2 regions of the Streptomyces sp. NPDC111628 genome follow, and region 1 is predicted to be linked to the other one. Evidence: predicted binding sites of a transcription regulator. Region 1 holds the regulator's gene; the other holds the start of a gene.
What was found. The regulator HrcA, encoded in region 1, represses chaperone genes, less so after heat shock. The targets are predictions, from matches to a motif close to TTNGCACTCNGNNNNNCNGAGTGCNAA.
Positions count from the first base shown of each region.

Region 2: the regulator HrcA is predicted to act here: its motif matches at 2,346-2,372, upstream of groES (co-chaperone GroES).

Region 1 covers NZ_JBVKBZ010000004.1:600,986-608,705, forward strand. Annotated here, with positions in the region: gene ACZ7MF_RS24645 (SpoIIE family protein phosphatase) at 1-335, shown strand, start outside; gene hemW (radical SAM family heme chaperone HemW) at 394-1,626, shown strand; gene ACZ7MF_RS24655 (DUF3097 domain-containing protein) at 1,741-2,550, opposite strand; gene ACZ7MF_RS24660 (MBL fold metallo-hydrolase) at 2,585-3,328, opposite strand; gene hrcA (heat-inducible transcriptional repressor HrcA) at 3,477-4,493, shown strand; gene dnaJ (molecular chaperone DnaJ) at 4,494-5,630, shown strand; gene ACZ7MF_RS24675 (nitronate monooxygenase) at 5,869-6,963, shown strand; gene ACZ7MF_RS24680 (16S rRNA (uracil(1498)-N(3))-methyltransferase) at 6,960-7,709, shown strand.
Region 2 covers NZ_JBVKBZ010000001.1:592,449-600,168, reverse strand. Annotated here, with positions in the region: gene groL (chaperonin GroEL) at 145-1,770, opposite strand; gene groES (co-chaperone GroES) at 1,891-2,199, opposite strand; gene ACZ7MF_RS02985 (polysaccharide deacetylase family protein) at 2,564-3,313, opposite strand; gene ACZ7MF_RS02980 (polysaccharide deacetylase family protein) at 3,310-4,245, opposite strand; gene ACZ7MF_RS02975 (class I SAM-dependent methyltransferase) at 4,336-5,517, shown strand; gene ACZ7MF_RS02970 (RNA polymerase sigma factor) at 5,522-6,781, opposite strand; gene ACZ7MF_RS02965 (YciI family protein) at 6,845-7,201, opposite strand; gene ACZ7MF_RS02960 (LCP family protein) at 7,311-7,720, opposite strand, start outside.

The sequences.
Region 1 (7,720 bases):
GACACCCGCTGCCGCTGCTCCTCGGGCCCGACGGCACGGTGTCCGCCGTCGCGTGCCCGCAGACCCTGCTCGGCGTCGTCGAGGACGCCACGTACGTCAGCGAGACCTTCGAGCTGCGGTCCGGCGACACCCTGCTGTGCGTCACCGACGGGATCACGGAGCGGCGCAGCGGCTCCCGCCAGTTCGACGACGGCGACGGGCTCGCCGCGGCGCTGGCCGGGTGCGCGGGCCTGGACGCCGAGCTGGTCGCCGAGCGCATCAGGCGGCTGGTGCACGAGTTCGGGCCGCGGCCCCCGGAGGACGACCTGGCCCTGCTGGTGCTCCAGGCGGAGTGAACGGGCGCAGTGAACGGGGCGGGCAGGGGATCCGGCCGGGTGCGGGACAATGGAACGCATGCCCTCCGCACTCCCCGACGGCGAGCCCGTCCCCGCCGACGGCGCCCTGCCCGCGTCCGCGCTCGCCGGGGCCGCCGACCGCCCCCTCGGCTTCTACCTGCACGTGCCGTACTGCGCGACCCGCTGCGGCTACTGCGACTTCAACACCTACACCGCCACCGAGCTGCGCGGCACCGGCGGCGTCCTCGCCTCCCGCGACAACTACGCCGACACCCTCGTCGACGAGGTACGCCTGGCCCGCAAGGTGCTCGGCGACGACCCCCGCGAGGTCCGCACGGTCTTCGTCGGCGGCGGTACGCCCACCCTGCTGGCCGCCGGTGACCTGGTACGGATGCTGCGCGCGGTCCGCGACGAGTTCGGCCTGGCGCCCGACGCGGAGATCACGACGGAGGCCAATCCCGAGTCCGTCGACCCGGCGTACCTCGCGGCGCTCCGCGAGGGCGGCTTCAACCGGATCTCCTTCGGCATGCAGAGCGCGAAGCAGCACGTCCTGAAGATCCTGGACCGCACCCACACCCCCGGCCGCCCCGAGGCCTGCGTCGCCGAGGCCCGCGCGGCCGGCTTCGACCACGTCAACCTCGACCTGATCTACGGCACCCCCGGCGAGTCCGACGACGACTGGCGGGCCTCCCTGGACGCCGCGCTCGGCGCCGGACCCGACCACGTCTCGGCGTACGCCCTGATCGTCGAGGAGGGCACCCAGCTCGCCCGCCGCATCCGGCGCGGCGAGGTCCCGATGACCGACGACGACGTGCACGCCGACCGGTACCTGATCGCCGAGGAGGCACTGTCCGCGGCGGGCTACGACTGGTACGAGGTGTCCAACTGGGCCACCTCCGACGCCGGGCGCTGCCTGCACAACGAGCTGTACTGGCGGGGCGCCGACTGGTGGGGCGCCGGGCCGGGCGCGCACTCCCACGTGGGGGGCGTGCGGTGGTGGAACGTGAAGCACCCCGGGGCGTACGCGGGGGCGCTGGCGGCGGGTAAGTCGCCGGGCGCGGGGCGCGAGATCCTCACGGACGAGGACCGGCGCGTGGAGCGCATCCTGCTGGAGCTGCGCCTGCGGGAGGGCGTCCCGCTGTCGCTGCTGCGGGAGGCAGGGCTCACGGCGGCGCGGCGGGCCTTGTCCGACGGGCTGCTCCAGGAGGGACCGTACGAGGCGGGAAACGCCGTGCTGACGCTGCGCGGGCGGCTGCTGGCGGACGCGGTGGTGCGGGACCTGGTGGACTGACCGGGATTCTCCTCGCCCCCGCCGCCCCTTCCCGTCCCGACCCCGGGGGCTCTGCCCCCGGACCCCCGCTCCTCAAACGCCGGAGGGGCTGGAATCACCGGCTGGGTGAAAAAGTCACGCCGTCACGAAGTCGATCAGCTCCTCCACCCTCCCCAGCAGCTCCGGCTTCAGGTCCTTGTACGAGCCGACCCGTGCCAGGATCGCCTGCCACACCGCGCCGGTGTTCTCCGACGGCCAGCCCAGGGCCCGGCACACGCCGGTCTTCCAGTCCTGGCCGTGGGGGACGCGTGGCCAGGCGTCGATGCCTACCGATGCCGGCTTCACCGCCTCCCAGATGTCGATGTACGGGTGGCCCACGACCAGCGCGTGCTCGCTCGTGACCGCCTCCGCGATGCGCCACTCCTTCGAACCCGGCACCAGGTGGTCCACCAGGACGCCCAGCCGTGCGTCCGGGCCGGGGGCGAAGTCGGCGACGATCGACGGGAGGTCGTCCACGCCGCCCAGGTACTCCACGACGACGCCCTCGATGCGCAGATCGTCGCCCCAGACCTTCTCGACCAGCTCGGCGTCGTGCCGTCCCTCGACGTAGATGCGCCCGGCGCGCGCCACCCGTGCGCGGGCGCCGGGGACGGCGACCGAACCGGACGCCGTACGGGAAGGGGCGGACCGCGCGGGACCGGAGGAGGACGGGCGGACCAGCGTCACCACGCGGCCCTCCAGGAGGAAGCCGCGCGGTTCCAGCGGGAAGACGCGGTGCTTGCCGAAGCGGTCCTCCAGGGTCACCGTGCCCGCCTCGCAGCGGATCACCGCGCCGCAGAACCCGGTGCCGGGCTCCTCGACCACCAGGCCGGGATCGGCGGACACCTCGGGAACGGGCTGCGGTTTCTTCCACGGAGGGGTCAGGTCGGCGGAGTACTGGCGCATTCTGCCGACGATACGAGGAACGCCCGCGCGGTGATCAGCGCGACACGCCGAACCGGGCGGCCAGCGCGTCCCGTTGGGCCCGGACGAACGCCGCGTCCACCACCGCTCCGTGACCGGGGACGTACAGTGCGTCGTCGCCGCCCACGGCCAGCAGCCGGTCCAGTGCGGCCGGCCAGCGCGACGGTACGGCGTCGGGCCCCGCCTGCGGCGCGCCGGACTCCTCGACCAGGTCCCCGCAGAACAGGACGTTCGGGGAGCCCGGCACCAGCACCGCCAGATCGTGCCCGGTGTGCCCCGGGCCCACGTCGGCCAGCAGGACCCGCCGTCCACCGCCCAGGTCGAGCGGGTGCTCGCCCCGGACCTCGTGCCGGACGGGGGAGAGCGCCTCGGCCGCCTCCCGCGCCGCCCGCGCGTCCAGCCCCTCCGCCACCGCGTCCGCGCGCAGCGCCTCCCGCCCATGTCCGCCCGGCGCGAACAGCGCGCCCGTGCCCGCCGCCCCGTACGCGCCGTACACCTCGGCGTCCGGGAACGCCGCCGCGCCGAAGACGTGGTCGAAGTGCGGGTGGGTCAGCGCGAGATGTGTCACACGGCGGCCGCCGAGCCGCCGCGCCGCCTCGCGCAACCGGGCGCCCTCGTCCAGGCTCGACCCCGCGTCCACCATCAGCGCCGCGCCCGCGCCGAGCACCAGCCCCGCCGTGCAGTCCCACCCCGGCAGCCGGCACCGTCCCACCCCGTCCGCCAGCCGCTCCCAGCCCAGCTCTTCCCAAGTCACCGTCACGGCGACGACGCTAACGGCTTGGTCCCGGCCTTGCCGGGGGTGTACCCCACGGCCGTACACTGGGCCGGGGAAGTCTGGCACTCGCGAGCCATGAGTGCCAGGACAGACAGGCCGGAAACGGGCGGACGACAGGTGGAGGTGCGCGCCGATGCTCAGTGAACGCAGGCTGAAGGTGCTGCGCGCCATCGTCCAGGACTACGTCGGCACCGAGGAACCGGTCGGCTCCAAGGCCCTCACCGAGCGGCACAGCCTCGGCGTCTCCCCGGCCACCGTGCGCAACGACATGGCGGCCCTGGAGGACGAGGGGTTCATCGCACAGCCGCACACCAGCGCGGGGCGCATCCCGACCGACAAGGGCTACCGGCTCTTCGTCGACAAGCTGGCGGGCGTCAAGCCGATGACCGCGCCCGAGCGGCGTGCCATCCAGAACTTCCTGGAGGGCGCCGTCGACCTCGACGACGTCGTGGCCCGCACGGTGCGGCTGCTGGCGCAGCTCACCCGGCAGGTCGCCGTCGTGCAGTATCCGTCGCTGACGCGTTCGACCGTGCGGCACGTGGAGCTGCTCTCGCTCGCGCCCGCGCGCCTGATGCTCGTGCTGATCACGGACACCGGGCGGGTGGAGCAGCGGATGGTCGACTGCCCGGCGCCGTTCGGCGAGGCGTCGCTGGCCGATCTGCGGGCGCGGCTCAACAGCCGGGTCGCGGGGCGCCGTTTCACGGATGTGCCGTCTCTGGTGGAAGATCTGGCGGAGCCCTTCGACGCCGAGGATCGCGGTACGGTCTCCACCGTGCTCTCCACTCTCCTGGAGACGCTGGTCGAGGAGAACGAGGAGCGGCTGATGATCGGCGGCACCGCCAATCTGACCCGCTTCGGGCACGACTTCCCCTTGGTGATCCGGCCGGTGCTGGAGGCGCTGGAGGAGCAGGTCGTGCTCCTCAAGCTGCTCGGCGAGGCGAAGGATCCGGGCGTGACCGTCCGAATCGGTCACGAGAACGCCCACGAGGGACTCAACTCAACGTCCGTCGTGTCGGTCGGCTACGGTTCGGGCGGCGAGGCGGTTGCCAAGCTCGGCGTGGTCGGACCGACCCGCATGGACTACCCGGGAACGATGGGAGCGGTACGCGCAGTGGCACGGTACGTCGGACAGATCCTGGCGGAGTCGTAGGTGGCCACGGACTACTACGCCGTACTCGGCGTGCGCCGCGACGCTTCCCAGGACGAGATCAAGAAGGCGTTCCGGAGGCTCGCCCGCGAGCTGCATCCGGACGTCAACCCCGATCCGAAGACCCAGGAGCGGTTCAAGGAGATCAACGCCGCCTACGAGGTGTTGTCGGACCCGCAGAAGAAGCAGGTCTACGACCTCGGCGGCGACCCCCTCTCGCAGGCCGCCGGCGGTGGCGCGGGCGGCTTCGGCGCGGGTGGCTTCGGGAACTTCTCGGACATCATGGACGCGTTCTTCGGCACGGCGTCGCAGCGCGGGCCGCGCTCGCGCACCCGCCGCGGCCAGGACGCGATGATCCGCATCGAGGTCGAGCTGGACGAGGCCGCGTTCGGTACGACCAAGGACATCCAGGTCGACACCGCGGTCGTCTGCAACACCTGCAACGGCGAGGGCGCGGCGCCCGGCACGTCGGCCCAGACCTGTGACATGTGCCGCGGCCGCGGTGAGGTCTCGCAGGTCACCCGGTCCTTCCTGGGCCAGGTCATGACCTCGCGCCCCTGCCCCCAGTGCCAGGGCTTCGGCACCGTGGTCCCGACCCCGTGCCCCGAGTGCGCGGGCGACGGCCGGGTCCGCTCCCGGCGCACCCTGACCGTGAAGATCCCGGCCGGTGTCGACAACGGCACCCGGATCCAGCTCGCGGGCGAGGGCGAGGTCGGCCCCGGCGGCGGCCCCGCCGGCGACCTGTACGTCGAGATCCACGAGCTGCCCCACTCGACCTTCCAGCGGCGCGGCGACGACCTGCACTGCACGGTCACCATCCCGATGACGGCGGCGGCCCTCGGCACGAAGGTGCCGCTGGAGACCCTCGACGGCATGGAGGAGGTCGACATCCGCCCGGGCACCCAGTCCGGCCAGTCGATCCCGAAGCACGGCCGGGGCGTCACGCACCTGCGCGGCGGCGGCCGCGGCGACCTCATCGTGCACGTCGAGGTCACCACCCCGGGCAAGCTCGACCCCGAACAGGAACGCCTCCTGCGCGAGCTGGCCAAGCTCCGCGGCGAGGAACGCCCGACGGGGCAGTTCCAGCCGGGGCAGCAGGGGCTGTTCTCGCGCTTGAAGGACGCGTTCAACGGGCGCTGACGGAGAGCCTGGCGGGCGTCGGTTTGCTGCGCGGGTGCGGCCGGCGGCCGGGGTCTGCCGGGGGTCCGGGGGTCGCCCCCGGGCAGGCACAGTCAGCCGGGGCAGCAAGGGCTGTTCTCGCGGCTGAAGGACGCCTTCAACGGGCGCTGAGGGCCCCTCCGGGGATGCGGATGCTCCTGGCGTATGCCAACGGAAGCCCGGATTCGGACTTGTGTGGAGGACGTGACAACATGCCGTCATGTCCTCCGCACTGACCGATCTCTTCCCCTACCCGATCGTGCAGGCGCCCATGGCGGGCGGCGTCTCCGTGCCACGGCTCGCGGCCGCGGTGTCCGAGGCGGGCGGGCTGGGCTTCCTGGCCGCCGGGTACAAGACCGCGGACGGGATGTACCAGGAGATCAAACAGCTGAGGGGGCTCACGAGCCGTCCCTTCGGCGTCAACCTCTTCCTCCCGCAGCCGGAGACGGCCGATCCCGCCGCCGTCGACGTCTACGCCCACCAGCTGGCCGGCGAGGCCGCCTGGTACGAGACCGAGCTGGGCGACCCCGACTGCGGCCGGGACGACGGCTACGACACCAAGCTCGCCGTGCTGCTGGACAACCCCGTGCCGGTGGTCTCCTTCCACTTCGGCGTGCCCAGCCGCGAGGTCGTCGACTCCCTGCACCGCGTGGGCACCTTCGCCCTGGTCGGCGCGACCACCGTGGACGAGGCCCGGGCCGTCGAGCAGTCCGGGGCCGACGCGGTGATCGCCCAGGGCGTCGAGGCAGGCGGCCACCAGGGCACCCACCGGGACAACCCGGAGACCGGCGGCTCCGGAACCGGTCTGCTGTCGCTGGTCGCCCAGGTCCGGGAGGCGGTGAGTCTGCCGATCCTCGCCGCCGGCGGCATCATGCGCGGCGGCCAGATCGCCGCGGTCCTCGCGGCCGGCGCGAGCGCGGCCCAGCTGGGCACCGCCTTCCTCGCCACCCCCGAGTCCGGCGCGCACGACCTGCACAAGCAGGCGCTGACCAACCCGCTCTTCGTCCGCACCGAACTCACCCGCGCCTTCTCCGGCCGCCCCGCCCGCGCCCTGGTCAACCGCTTCCTGCGCGAGCACGGCCGGTACGCCCCCGCCGCCTACCCCGAGGTGCACCACCTCACCTCGCCGGTGCGCAAGGCCGCCGCGAAGACGGGCGACGCGCAGGGCATGGCGCTCTGGGCGGGACAGGGCCACCGGATGGCCCGGGAGTTGCCCGCGGGACAGCTGGTGGAGGTGCTGACGGCCGAACTCGCCGACGCCGGGACAGCGTTGTCGGGGTTGTCGGGCTATGCGACGGGAGGCGGCGCCCGATGACGGCACCGGTGTTCGTGGTCGACTCCCTGCGGCCGCAGGACCTGCCCGCGGGGGAGTACGTCCTCGACGGGCCCGAGGGACGCCACGCCGTCTCCGTCAAGCGGCTGCGGGCGGGTGAGGACGTCGTCCTCACCGACGGGCGCGGCCACTGGGCCGAGGGCTCGGTGAAGGCCGCCGAGGGCAAGGACCGCCTGGTCGTCACCGTCCCGGGCGGCGTGCGCGAGGAGCCGGCCGAGCAGCCCCGCATCACCGTCGTCCAGGCCCTGCCCAAGGGCGACCGCGGTGAGCTGGCCGTCGAGACGATGACCGAGGTCGGGGTCGACGCGATCGTGCCCTGGGCGGCGTCCCGGTGCATCACGCAGTGGAAGGGCGAGCGCGGCCTGAAGGCGCTCGGCAAGTGGCGGGCGACGGCCCGGGAGGCGGGCAAGCAGTCCCGCCGGGTCCGCTTCCCCGACGTCGCGGACGCGGCGAGCAGCAAGCAGGTTGCCTCACTTCTGGCCGACGCCGGCTTCGCCGCCGTCCTCCACGAGAGCGGCGACGTCCCCCTGTCCGATGCCGAACTCCCCGCCACCGGCGACATCGTGCTGGTGGTCGGCCCCGAAGGCGGGGTGTCCCCGGAGGAGTTGGCCCTGTTCGCCGAGGCCGGTGCGAACCCCTACCGCCTGGGCCGCAGCGTCCTGCGCACCTCCACCGCGGGCACCGCCGCGACCGCCGTACTCCTGGCCCGCACCGGCCGCTGGTCCTGACGGCGCCGGAT
Region 2 (7,720 bases), on a different contig from region 1:
ACGACGTCGCGGCACCCGGCAACGAACCCAACGGGGCAGACGCCGCACCGGCACCGGACCCGGCACCGGACCCGGCAACCAAAAAGAACGGTGCCCAGCCCCCCGCAGGGGACCAGGCACCGTTCGCTCAGCTCAGCGCAGCGCTCAGTGGGCGTGGCCGTGGCCGTGGCCCGCGGCGGCCGGCTCTTCCTCTTCCTTCTTCTCGACGACCAGGGTCTCGGTCGTCAGCAGGAGGGAGGCGATGGAGGCGGCGTTCTCCAGGGCGGAGCGGGTGACCTTCACCGGGTCGATGACGCCGGCCTTGACCAGGTCGCCGTACTCGCCGGTGGCGGCGTTGAAGCCCTGGCCCTTGTCGAGCTCGGCGACCTTGGAGGTGATGACGTAGCCCTCCAGGCCGGCGTTCTCGGCGATCCAGCGCAGCGGCTCGACGGCGGCGCGGCGGACGACCGCGACACCGGTGGCCTCGTCGCCGGTCTTGCCGAGGTTGCCCTCGAGCACCTTGACGGCGTGGACCAGCGCGGAGCCACCACCGGAGACGATGCCCTCCTCGACCGCGGCGCGGGTCGCGGAGATGGCGTCCTCCAGACGGTGCTTGCGCTCCTTCAGCTCCACCTCGGTGGCGGCGCCGACCTTGATCACGCACACGCCGCCGGCCAGCTTCGCGAGGCGCTCCTGGAGCTTCTCGCGGTCCCAGTCGGAGTCCGTGTTCTCGATCTCGGCCTTGATCTGGGCGATGCGGCCCTGGACCTCGTCGCGCTTGCCGGCACCGTCGACGATCGTGGTGTCGTCCTTGGTGACGGTGATGCGGCGGGCGGTGCCGAGCACCTCGAGGCCGACCTGGTCGAGCTTGAGGCCGACCTCCTCGGAGATGACCGTGGCGCCGGTGAGGACGGCCATGTCCTGCAGCATCGCCTTGCGGCGGTCGCCGAAGCCGGGGGCCTTGACGGCCACCGCGTTGAACGTGCCGCGGATCTTGTTGACGACGAGGGTGGAGAGCGCCTCGCCCTCCAGGTCCTCGGCGATGATCAGCAGCGGCTTGGAGGCGTTGGCCTGGATGACCTTCTCCAGCAGCGGCAGCATGTCCGCGATGGAGGAGATCTTGCCCTGGTTGATGAGGATGTACGGGTCCTCGAGGACCGCTTCCATGCGCTCCTGGTCCGTCACGAAGTACGGCGACAGGTAGCCCTTGTCGAAGGCCATGCCCTCGGTGAAGTCCAGCTCCAGACCGAAGGTGTTGGACTCCTCGACGGTGATGACACCGTCCTTGCCGACCTTGTCCATCGCCTCGGCGATCAGCTCGCCGACCTGCTGGTCCTGCGCGGACAGCGCGGCCACGGCGGCGATGTCGGACTTCTCGTCGATCGGGCGGGCGGTGGCGAGAAGGTCTTCCGACACGGCGGCGACGGCCGCGTCGATGCCCTTCTTCAGCAGCGCCGGGGAGGCACCCGCGGCGACGTTCTTCAGGCCCTCGCGCACGAGCGCCTGGGCGAGCACGGTGGCGGTGGTGGTGCCGTCACCCGCGATGTCGTTGGTCTTGGTCGCCACCTCCTTCACCAGCTGGGCGCCGAGGTTCTCGTACGGGTCCTCGACCTCGACCTCGCGGGCGATGGTGACGCCGTCGTTGGTGATGGTGGGGGCGCCGAACTTCTTGTCGATGACGACGTTGCGGCCCTTGGGGCCGATCGTCACCTTCACGGTGTCGGCGAGCTTGTTGACGCCGCGCTCGAGGGCGCGACGGGCGTCCTCGTCGAACTTCAGGATCTTCGCCATGGGAGCGTGAGCCCTCTTCCGGAAATCTTGGGGTTATACGGCAACTGCGCCCCCGACGCCCGGCTTTTTATGGTCGCGGGAGCCAGGGGCGCAGCTGGAAAGCAAGGTGCTTCGGGTGAACTACTTCTCGACGATCGCGAGCACGTCGCGGGCCGAGAGGACGAGGTACTCCTCGCCGTTGTACTTCACCTCGGTGCCGCCGTACTTGCTGTAGAGCACGACGTCGCCGACGCTGACGTCGAGCGGAAGGCGGTTGCCGTCCTCGAAGCGGCCCGGGCCGACGGCCAGGACGACGCCCTCCTGGGGCTTCTCCTTGGCGGTGTCCGGAATGACCAGGCCCGAAGCCGTGGTCTGCTCGGCGTCGAGCGGCTGGACCACAATGCGGTCCTCGAGCGGCTTGATGGCAACCTTGGAGCTGGTGGTCGTCACGATCCGACCTCCCCCTTCGGAGATCTCACGGGGTTAACTGTCTGAGGTGGCGACCAGGTGGATCCGTCGTCGCGGGTGCCGGACCTGCCCGTCGCGTAGTTGGCACTCTCCAGTGGGGAGTGCCAGGGCCGAGACTATGACTGCGATTAGCACTCGGTCAAGCGGAGTGCCAATGCCGGCGGCGCGTCGGCGGGGTTTTCTGGTGAACGCCGGTTCGTGGAGGCACCCTGCGTGGGTGTGGGCGTCGCTGGGGGCTGCCGCCCCCGGGCCGCCGCATCGGCCCTGAACGGGCCTCGTCCTCAAGCGCCGGACGGGCTGGATGATGCCGACCGGCGTCGAGAGGTCACGGGTCTGCGGCAAGAAGTCAGACGTAGTCCTCCAGGTTGCCCACCCTCAGCCCCTGCTCCTCGATCGTCTCCAGCAGACGTTCCGTGCGGGCCGTCAGGTTCGTGGCCGTCGGGTGGTCCGGGTCGACGGCGATGATGTCGCCGGGGTGGAGGCGGTGGCCGCCGCGGGTGTAGGTGAGGGTGCCGTCGGCGTCGAGAATGGCGCGCCACAGGACCAGGGCCGTGATGCCGCAGTCGGCGGCGGCGCGCAGGGTCGTGGTGTCGTACGTGCCGTGCGGCGGGCGGAAGAGGTGGGCGCGGACGCCGAAGCGGGACCTGAGCTTGGTCTGCTGACCGCAGATCTCGGCGCGCTGGCCGGCGTAGGGCAGGCCGCGCAGGGAGCGGTGGTCGAGGGTGTGGTTCTGCAGGCTCGCGCCGAACGGGCGCAGCCGGGCGAGGTCGCCGTACGCCGGTCCGGCGACGGTGTCGGTGAGGAACAGGGTGACCGGGAGGCGCCGTTCGCGGATCAGGCCGGCGAAGGCGGGGTCGCGTTCGGCGCTGTCGTCGTAGGTGAGGAAGACGACCGGGTCGTCGGTGCGGACGTGGTCCACGACGGGCGGCAGGCGACGGCCCCGGTCGGCGTCCTGGGCGGGGTCCCCGGCCGCCGCCGCGTGTTCGGCGGGGGCGGCGGCGATCCGGTCGCAGCCGGTGAGCGGGAGCAGCAGGAGCAGCGGGAGCAGGAGGGCGGCCGGGGCGGCGCCGGGCGGGCGGGACCGCCCTCGCCTCACAGGTAGTCCTCCAGGCGGGCCACCGCGTATCCGTCGGCGGTGATCCGGTCCAGGAAGCGGCGGACCATGTCGGTCATGGTGCCGTCCCAGTCGTTCTCGCCCCGGAAGTGGGTGAGGACGATGTCGCCGGGGTGCAGGTCCTGGTCCCACTCGCGGTACTCCCAGTGGTCGACGTACACCTCCTCGCTCCAGATCGGGGCGTACTTGATTCCGCAGGACTTGGCGGCGCGCAGGGTGTCGCGGTTGTAGTTGCCGTACGGCGGGCGGAAGAGGGTGGGGCGCTTGCCGTAGTGCTTCTCCATCACGTCCTGCATGCCGCAGATCTCCCGCTTCTGGTCCGCGTAGGAGAGCCCGGGGAGGTAGGGGTGGCTCAGGGTGTGGTTGTTGAGGGTGATGCCGCGGGCCTGCATCTTCTTGAAGTAGCCGTAGTCGTCCTTGATCTCCTCGTCGGTGAGGAAGACGGTGTACGGGATCTTCAGCTCGCTCATCATCTTCAGGAACGCCGGGTCCTTCTCGGCGCCGTCGTCGATGGTGAGGAAGACGATCTTCTCCTTGGTGGGGACCGTGGTGAAGACCGGCGGGAGGCCGTCCTCCTCCTGGCCGTCGACCTCGAAGCCCTCGCGGGCCTCGATCTCCGGCTTCTTCTCGGGGGCCGCGGGGGCCGTCAGCGGGACCTTCTTGAGGTCCCAGCGCTTGGCGGCGGCGGCCAGGGCGGCCTTCGCCTCGCGCGCCTCGGCCGCGCCGTCGACCGCGCGGGCGGGGGGCGCCTTCGGGGCCTGCTGGCCGGCGGCGCCGCGCACCTCCTGGTGGTCACCCTGGGCACAACCGGCGGCGAGGGCGGCTACGGCGACGGCGAGGACGGCGGTGGCACGAGGTGTCCGGGACACGCGACGCGATGCCCGACTCTTATCATTTTGTACGACTTCTCGCATGGTGCCGGATCCTCGCAGTCCCCGGCCGCCGAACCCGGCCCGACACCGCGCCGGAGGCACACCATCCACCGACTGGCCCACAATGACCCGGTGAACGACCTCGACTTCCTCCTGACCCCCGAAGGCCGCGCGCTCCTCGACGAGGTGCGCGACACCGACCCCGCGCGGGAGTTGGCGGTCGCGACCCGGCTGCGGCGCACGCATCCCGCCGAGCTGGTGTCCGCGGCGCTCGGGCAGGCCCGGCTGCGGCAGCGGGCGGTGGCGAAGTTCGGGGCCGAGGACGCCGGGCGGATGTTCTTCACGCCCAACGGGGTCGAGCAGTCGACGCGGGCGAGCGTGGCGGCGTACCGGGCGGAGTGCCTCCGGGCGGTCGGGGTGCGGTCCGTCGCCGACCTGTGCTGCGGGATCGGCGGCGACGCGATCGCGTTCGCCCGTGCCGGGATCCGGGTCCTCGCCGTCGACCACGACCCGGTCACCGCCGCGGCGGCCCGCGCCAACGCCGACGCGCTCGGTCTCGCCGACCTGATCGAGGTGCGCGAGGCCGACGTGACGGAAGTGGACACCGCCGGGTACGACGCCGTGTTCGTCGACCCCGCCCGGCGTTCGTCCAGACGCGGCCGGATCTTCGACCCGGAGGCGTACTCCCCGCCCCTGTCCTGGGCCGTGTCCGCCGCGCTCGGGGCGCCGCTCGGCCTGCTGAAGATCGCGCCCGGCATTCCGCACGAGGCGATCCCCCCGCAGGCGACGGCCGAGTGGGTCTCGGACGGCGGGGACGTCAAGGAGGCCGTGCTGTGGTTCGGCCCGGACGTGACGCCGGGGGCGCGGCGGGCGATGCTGCTGCCCGCCATGGCGGGGATCTACGTGACACCCGAGACCATGCTCCCGGACCCCGGGGCGCGGCCGGTCGGGAGGTATCTGTACGAGCCGGACGGCGCCGTCATCCGCGCCCACCTGGTCGCCGAGGTGGCCGACGACCTGGACGGCGGGCTGATCGACCCGACCATCGCCTACGTCACCGCCGACGAAGCGCACCGCACGCCGTACGCCACCGCCTACGAGATCACCGACCAGCTCCCGTTCAACGTCAAGAAGCTGAAGGCGCTGCTGCGGGAGCGCGGGGTCGGCACGCTGACCGTGAAGAAGCGGGGCTCCGCGGTCGAGCCGGAGGAGCTGCGGAAGAAGGTCAAGCCGCAGGGACCGAACGCCGCGACCGTGTTCCTGACGCGCGTCGCGGGGGCGCCGACGATGCTGATCGGGCACCCCGTCCGGTAGCGGGCTAGGGGGTGTCCGTCTCCCGCGCCCGGCGCCGCAGGAGGGCGCGTTCGCGGGCGTTGCGGGTCAGGGAGGCGGCCCGTTCGAACTCCTCGCGGGCCTCCGCCGTGCGGTCCAGGCGGAGCAGGAGGTCGCCCCGGACGCTGGGGAGCAGGTGGTAGTCGCGCAGGGCCGGTTCCGCGGCGAGGGCGTCGACGAGGGCCAGGGCGGGGGCCGGGCCCTCGGCCATCGAGACGGCGACGGCGCGGTTGAGTTCGACGACCGGGGACGGGGCACGGGCCGCGAGCAGGCCGTAGAGCGTGGCGATGCGCGGCCAGTCGGTCTCCTCGTAGGTGAGGGCCGTCGTGTGGCAGGCGGCGATCGCGGCCTGGAGGGCGTACGGGCCCGGCCCTGCGGCGCCGGTGGTGGCGTGGGCGTGGCCGAGGGCGGTGATGCCGCGGGCGATGAGCAGGCGGTTCCAGCGGCGGCGGTTCTGGTCCTTCAGCAGCACCGGCTCGCCGTCGGGGGCGGTGCGGGCGGCGGTGCGGGAGGACTGGAACTCCAGCAGCGCGGCCAGGCCGTGGACCTCGGGCTCCTTCGGCATCAGGGCGGACAGGACGCGGGCCAGGCGCAGGGCGTCCTCGCACAGGGCGGGGCGGAGCCAGTCGTCGCCCGCGGTGGCCGCGTAACCCTCGTTGAAGATCAGGTAGAGGACCTCCAGGACCGAGCCGAGGCGGGCCGCGCGGTCCGGTCCGTACGGCACCTCGAAGGCGACGTTCTTCCTGGCCAGGGTGCGTTTGGCGCGGACGATGCGCTGCGCGACCGTGGGTTCGGGCACGAGGTGTGCGCGGGCGATCTCGGGCGTGGTCAGGCCGCCGAGCAGGCGGAGGGTGAGGGCGATGCGGGCCTCGGCGGACAGCACCGGGTGGCAGGCGGTGAAGACCAGCCGCAGCAGGTCGTCGTCGATGTCCTCGGGGTCGGCGGGCTCCTCGGGCGGGGGCGCCGAGGCGGGCAGGTCCCGGCCGATCTCCGCGAGCTTGCGGGCGTAGGTCTCCCGGCGCCGGATCAGGTCGACGGCGCGGCGGCGGGCGGTGGTCATGAGCCAGGCGCCCGGGTTGTCGGGCACGCCGTCCCTCGGCCACTGCTCCAGGGCGGCGACCAGGGCGTCCTGGGTGAGTTCCTCGGCGATGCCGACGTCCCGGACGATCCGGGCGACCCCGGCGATCACGCGGGGCGACTCGAGCCGGAAGACGGTTTCGAAGGCTGCGGTGGGCTGCGGCTGCACAGCCCACCATGCAACACCCTCGGACGGCCGGGGCAAAACGGGACCGGACCGTCCTCCGTGAGCTCAGCCCTCCATCAGTTCGCGCACCTCGCAGGTCACCGTCCAGTACTCCTCGTGCACCTTCAGGAACCGCTTGGTCCACTCGACCGCCTCGGCCAGGTCCTTGGCCTGGAGGAGGGAGTAGCCACCGATGACCTCCTTGGTCTCGGTGAAGGGCCCGTCGGTGACGGAGAGCTGTCCGCCCTCGTAGTGGACGCGGGTGCCCTGGGCGGTCGGGGTCAGGCCGGCCGTGTCCAGCAGGACACCGGCCTTGGTCATCTCCTCCATCAGCTTCTCCATCCGCTGGATCAGCTCGGGGCTGGGGCCGCCGGAGAGGGCGTCGGACTCCTCGATGCGGATGAGGGACAGGTAGCGGGGCATGGTGGCTCCTCGGGTGGTTCGGCTGCCGGGCTTCCCCCGGACTCTCACCCTTGCGTCGAACGGACCGGCCGCGGATCGACACACGCCGGGAAAATTTCCGGGCCCTCTCTCAGCGCAGCGATTCCCACAGGTCGGCGGCGTCCGGCTGGTCGGCCACGACCCGGTTGGGGTCCGATGGTGCGGGCAGCACCGGCATCGTCAGCGTGCGTACGTCGTCCGCGGCGAGGTCCCCGAGGCTGCGGCCCAGGTTCGTCAGCTCGCCCAGCGAGTCCAGGCCGGTGTCGGTGGTGAGGCTGCCGGTGAGGGCGTCGGCGACCTGGTAGAGGCGGGCGGGGTCGGTGAGCAGGTCGGTGGCGGAGATCTGTTCGAGCAGCGCCTTGACGAGCTTGTGCTGGAGCTCTATCCGGGCGAGGTCGCTGCCGCCGGCCAGCCCGTACCGGGTGCGGGCCAGGCCGAGGGCGTCGGTGCCGTCGAGGTGGTGGGTGCCGGCGTCCAGGTGCAGGTGGCTCTTGTCGTCGT